2 regions of the Enterococcus sp. AMC1252 genome follow, and region 1 is predicted to be linked to the other one. Evidence: predicted binding sites of a transcription regulator. Region 1 holds the regulator's gene; the other holds the start of a gene.
What was found. Region 1 encodes HrcA, which represses chaperone genes, less so after heat shock. Its sites were predicted from a motif close to TTAGCACTCNNNNNNNNNGAGTGCTAA; they were not measured.
Positions count from the first base shown of each region.

Region 2: a site for HrcA is predicted at 1,779-1,805, ahead of groES (co-chaperone GroES). Genes of this name have one in related genera too.

Region 1 is NZ_CM177097.1:2,383,054-2,386,270, forward strand. Features, by position in the region: gene dnaK (molecular chaperone DnaK) at 1-49, opposite strand, end outside; gene grpE (nucleotide exchange factor GrpE) at 122-664, opposite strand; gene hrcA (heat-inducible transcriptional repressor HrcA) at 726-1,769, opposite strand; gene hemW (radical SAM family heme chaperone HemW) at 1,971-3,107, opposite strand.
Region 2 is NZ_CM177097.1:1,376,021-1,379,237, forward strand. Features, by position in the region: gene AC4BB5_RS06400 (redox-sensing transcriptional repressor Rex) at 1-563, shown strand, start outside; gene AC4BB5_RS06405 (CPBP family intramembrane glutamic endopeptidase) at 631-1,299, opposite strand; gene AC4BB5_RS06410 (hypothetical protein) at 1,387-1,569, opposite strand; gene groES (co-chaperone GroES) at 1,839-2,123, shown strand; gene groL (chaperonin GroEL) at 2,186-3,217, shown strand, end outside.

The sequences.
Region 1 (3,217 bases):
CAACTGCTGAGTTTGTTGTTCCTAAGTCAATACCAATAATTTTACTCATAATTAATGATCTCCTATCTTCATTTTGATTTTAATATTCAATTTATATAATACAAGCATCTTAACTTGGTTGCTATTGTGCAACAATTACCATGCTTGCTCGTAAAACGCGGTCATGTAATTTATACCCTTTTTGCAACACTTCAACGATAGTATCCGCAGGTGTTTCATCACTTGCTGGAATCGTTTGGACTGCTTGATGTAAATTAGGATCGAAAACTTCACCCATTGTCGGGATTTCTTCGATACCCTCTTCTTTCAATGCTGCTTGTAAACTTTCAAGAACCATTGAAATACCTTTTTTAAGGCTTGCTCCTTGTTCATCATCCACTTCAATTGCCATCGCACGTTCTAGATTATCGATCGAAGGTAATAATTTTTTTCCTAAGTCTTGCGATCGGTAACGAACCAGTAGTTCACGTTCATTTTTAAAACGATTGCTCATATTAGCAATTTCAGCACGTGCTCTAAGAAACTTATCTTCCATTTCTGATAATTCAGCTTGAGCATTTTCTAATTCAGTCATTTCAGCTTCTACTTCTGAAACTCCTGAATCATCGATAGCTTCCATATGTTCTTCTTGTATTTCTTCATTTGTTTCTTCTTTCTTACTCACTCTGGCAACTTCCCTTCTCATTTCCGTAGAATTAATAAAATTCTATATTTTAACTTTTTACTTATTCATCAAGAAAACGATAATAAGCACCAAGTTTTGAAGCTAGTTCATGGCGGAAAACATCCACTAAACCAAACATTTTTGAATATGGCATACTAGTAGGTCCTAATAATGCAATGGTCCCTTTACCGTGACCTGTCACTTCATAGGTCGCGGTGATCATACTCATGTTATCAAGCAAATCATTGCCTATTTCTGAACCGATTCGAATTGCTATTTGAGTATCGGTCTTTTCATCTGTCGACAATAAATGTGTGAGTGCATCCGTATTTTGCATAAATGAATAAACAGATTTTAATTGATCAATGTCTTGCTTCATTCCAAAATCCAATACATTCATACGGCCACTAACAAAAACTTTTTCTTCAAAAGCATGCCCTAACATTGCATCGAATAAATTCATCATCCCTTCAGGCGTTTGAAAATATCGATGTAAAATCATCGGAATTTCCGTCCTCAGTCGATGATAAACAGTCAATAACGGTTGTCCGACAAGCTTATCATTGATGATTTGCGTCATCTTTTCTAAATCTTGGCTGGAAACAGAAGCAGGAATTGCAAATACTTGGCTTTCAACATTGCCTTTATCTGTAACGATTACAGCAATAATTTGTCGCTCATTCAAAGGAACGATCCGAAAACCTGTTAGCCTTCGTTCTTTTACTTCTGGGCCTAACGAAAATGCTGTATAGCTAGTCAAATCCGAAAGGATCTCAGCCGATTGTTCAATGATATCATTGATTTCATGGAACTCTTTGCCAAAAGAACGACGAATTGTTTCTAATTCATCATGTTCAACTTCAGCGGGGCTTAGTAAATGATCCACATAATAACGATAACCATCCATTGAAGGAATTCTGCCAGACGACGAGTGCGTTTTTAACAGCAATCCATGTTCTTCTAAGGCTTTCATATCATTACGAATCGTTGCAGAACTTGACTTGATTCCTTCTTCCATCAATTTCTTTGATCCTACAGGAGTTCCTGTATTCGTGTATTCTTGGATGATAAGTCGCAAAATATTCTTTTGTCTTTCTGTTATCATAGTTACCACCCTTCATTAGCACTCATGTTGTTCAAGTGCTAATACAATTATTAATATAGCAATTTCTTTCAAAATTGTCAAGAGAAAAACACACTTTTTTAGCACTCTTTATATCTGAGTGCTAAAACAATAAAAAAAAACGAAACTAATGGAGTTTTAACTCTAGTTTCGTTCTTAATTGTATCGATAAATACTACTTTATCATTCTTTATCAATCAGAAATTCTTCAAACACGTCATTCCCAACAAAAAGACCCTGTTCCGTGAGCTGGATATGGCTTTCATTTTCAATTAACAGTCCTTTTTGAACCAAGTTCGGAATCGTACGTTCATATACTTGATTCAATGATACACCAAATTTTTCTTTAAATCGTAATTTTGATACACCACTCATCTTTCGTAATCCTAAGAAAAGTTCTTCTTCCATTTGATTGTTTAGTGTCAATATTTCTGTTTCAACAGTTGGTAGTTGATTTTCTCTTAACGGCTTTAGATAATGTTGGATCGGTCCGTGATTGCGATAGCGTGTATGCCCTAAATAACCACTCGCTCCAGCACCAAATCCGTAATAATGATCGTTGTTCCAATAAACCAAATTGTGCTGACTTTCTTGACCCTTTAATGCAAAATTACTAACTTCATATTGGGGACGTCCAGCTTTCTCCATTGCTATAATGGTTTCTTCAAACATCTGCGCTTCAACTTCTTGATCCGGCAATTGTAAGCGACCTTGACGTACCCAGTTCATAAACATTGTTTTATTCTCCAAAATCAAAGAATAAAGTGAATAGTGCGGTAAATCAAGTTCGATCGCACGTCTTAACGTATCTCTAAATCCTTCTAACGTTTGCCCAGGCAAAGCATAGATCAAATCGATGCTCACATTTAAAAAGTCTTCTTTCTCTAAAAATTTCATCGTTTCATAGACATCTTCAGCCGTATGTTTTCGTCCAATTTTTTTTAGTAGCTGATTATCGAATGTCTGAACACCCATCGACAAGCGATTTACACCATATTCTTTCATTACCTGTAACTTCTCCTGGGTCAAATCGCCAGGATTTGCTTCTACGGTAAATTCATTTTTATCATCAAAAGGCAAAAGCTCGCGCACACCTTTCAATAGAATAGCTAATTGCTTCGCCGAAAGCGAAGTTGGTGTTCCGCCTCCAATATAGATCGTTTCAGTATTATTACTTGGATATTGTTCTTTGGTTAAACGGATCTCTGTCAAAAGACTTTGAATATACTCATCTACCGGCTGACCTTCTAAAAATACCTTGTTAAAATCACAGTAGTAACAGATGTGTTCACAAAACGGAATATGTATATAGGCTGACATTTTATCATTTTTCAATTTTTTTCCTCCAATTCATAGAAGTCGCTCCATTTTTATTAGTAAAGGAATCTCAATAAAGTATCTCACTTATCTATTTTGACTTTCTTCTATTA
Region 2 (3,217 bases), 1.0 Mb from region 1:
CAGAGCTCAGTGATGCAGTGCAAGTAGATAGCGCGACGATTCGACGAGATTTTTCATATTTTGGCGAATTAGGTAAACGTGGTTACGGATATGATGTAGAGAATCTAATGAATTTCTTTGCAAAAACATTGAATGATGATGAGCTAACGAATGTAGCTTTGATTGGTGTAGGGAACTTAGGAAGTGCCTTACTGAAATATAAATTTCATCAAAGTAATAGTATTCGAGTAAGTTGTGCATTTGATGTTAACGACGACATTGTTGGTAGAATTGTCGACGGAATACCAGTTTATCCAATGAGCGATATGATGGAACAGATTCGCATACAGCAAATCGAAGTGGCTATTTTGACTTTGCCAGCTAGAAAAGCACAAGAAGTCGTAAGTCAGCTAGCCGATGCAGGAGTGAAAGGAATTTTGAACTTTACCGCTGCTCGTTTAGTTGCGCCGCCAGATGTGTTGATTCAAAATGTAGATTTGACGAATGAATTACAAACGTTGATTTACTTCTTGCATCATGACAGTGAGTTAATTGACACTGAAGTTGAAGAAGAGAAAGAGTAATAAAAAAATCCCTGTGAGTGCACTTCTGATAAAAAATGCACTCACAGGGGTTTTTATATTGTAAAATTTATTTAGGCAGTTTGATATTTCCATAATGTAAGGCTAATTGAGCAATTACAACCAGCGTGTTCATGCCACAATGAGCAATAATTGAAGTCCAAATTTTTCCAGTCATTTTATACAAGAAGGCAAAAAAGAAGCCCATGAAAAAATAGACAAAAAAATGACCGTCTTGATGGATAAGTGAAAACAAGGAAGAACTAATGATAGCAGAAATCCAAAAGCCTGTATATTTTTCCGTTAAACCGATCAAAGAACGGCGAAATACAAATTCTTCCATAATAGGACCACCAATAGTCGTTGCTAAAATAAAAAGTGGATTAGTCAGAATTATAGCAATAATATTTTGAGTATTTTCTGAACTAGGCTCAGCTCCTGTGATGGCTGTTTCTATACTAAGAACAACGGCTTGAATAATCATTGCGATTAAAATCCCACTGAAACCAAGTAAGGTAGTAAAGACCGGAGAAGTCAATTTAGCCTCTTTTTCAACGATTGTCGTAGCAGAATTTTTATTTTTGTAATAAAGCCAGATCATTAAGCTAGCACCACAAATATAAGTGAAGGTTGTTCCTGCAATCACGATATCTGGTGAAAACAGTCTGAAAATAAATGGTGAAAAAAACACGACGCCATATAATAAGATTGTCGCAATGCTTAATTTTTTTATAGACATATTGGTTGGTTTCAAAATACAAAACTCCTTTCAATTGTTTCAGAATACTAAAAGTATACCATAGCCAACTGCGATTTTAGCAGATGATTATTTTTTATGATTATTTCGATACCCTAGTAGTAGAAAGATAAATACGAAGAAAAAAGCAGCTTCCCATAAAGTAGTTGTCCAGTCGAAACGTCTGCTCACTCCAAAAAAGAAATTACCGACATTTGCAATAATTAAATAAAGACCTGTTATCGTTAACGCTCCTGTGATTCGTTGTTTCATTTCAATCGCCTCTCTTTCTAATCTATATTTTACCACGAAATGAAGAATGACGAAGGAATAGAGTAATGTAACGTGGAAGGCTTTAAGGTATTTGATTGGTAGAATCCTTAAAACGGAATGCAGCTTAAATCTAGTAGTAGAATAATTTGATAAAATTAGTCAAAAGACTTGCAAAACGAAAGGGAAATGAGTATTATAAATAGTGTGAGTTAGCACTCGGTAATGAAGAGTGCTAAAAATGATAAATATTTTTTATGGAGGGATTTATTGTGTTAAAACCATTAAGCGATCGCGTCGTTATTGAAGTCGCGAAAGAAGAAGAAAAAACAGTCGGAGGCATCGTCTTAGCATCAGCCGCCCAAGAAAAGCCTCAAACAGGAAAAGTTATCGCAGTCGGTGAAGGCCGTGTATTAGAAAACGGCACAAAAGTTCCTGCCGATGTTAAAGAAGGCGACACAGTAATGTTTGAAAAATATTCAGGAACAGAAGTTAAATACGAAGGAAATGACTATTTGATCGTTTCTGGCAAAGATATCATTGCTATCGTCGAGTAATCATTATTTAACGTAATCAACCATTTTAAATAGAAAAAATAAAATTTTGAGGTGAAGGAATTATGGCAAAAGAAATTAAATTTGCAGAAGATGCGCGTGCAGCAATGCTTCGTGGAGTAGATATTTTAGCGGATACAGTAAAAGTAACATTAGGTCCTAAAGGTCGTAACGTTGTTTTAGAAAAATCTTTTGGATCACCATTAATCACAAATGATGGCGTAACGATTGCAAAAGAAATCGAATTAGAAGATCACTTTGAAAATATGGGAGCGAAATTAGTTTCTGAAGTTGCTTCTAAAACTAATGATATCGCAGGAGATGGTACAACAACTGCGACCGTATTAACGCAAGCAATCGTCCGTGAAGGATTGAAAAACGTTACTGCTGGTGCTAATCCATTAGGAATCCGCCGTGGAATCGAATTAGCGACAAAAGCTGCTGTTGAAGAATTACACAATATTTCAACTGTTGTAGATTCTAAAGAAGCAATTGCACAAGTGGCAGCTGTTTCTTCTGGTTCTGATCGTGTTGGGCAATTAATCGCTGACGCAATGGAAAAAGTTGGCAATGACGGTGTTATTACGATTGAAGAATCAAAAGGAATCGAAACAGAACTTGATGTAGTTGAAGGAATGCAATTTGACCGTGGTTATTTATCACAATATATGGTGACGGATAATGATAAGATGGAAGCAGCTTTAGAAAATCCATATATCTTGATCACTGATAAAAAAATCTCTAATATCCAAGATATCTTACCGTTGTTAGAACAAATTTTACAACAAAGCCGTCCACTATTGATTATTGCTGATGATGTTGATGGAGAAGCATTACCAACATTAGTTTTAAACAAAATCCGTGGAACATTCAACGTTGTGGCTGTTAAAGCACCAGGCTTTGGTGACCGTCGTAAAGCAATGCTTGAAGATATCGCTATCTTAACTGGTGGTACTGTAATCACTGATGATCTAGGACTTGAATTAAAAGATACAACAATTGAAAATCTTGGGAATGCAAGTAAAGTTGTTGTAGATAAAGACAATACAACTATCGTTGAAGGCGCAGGAGAAAAAGCAGCAATCGATGCTCGTGTT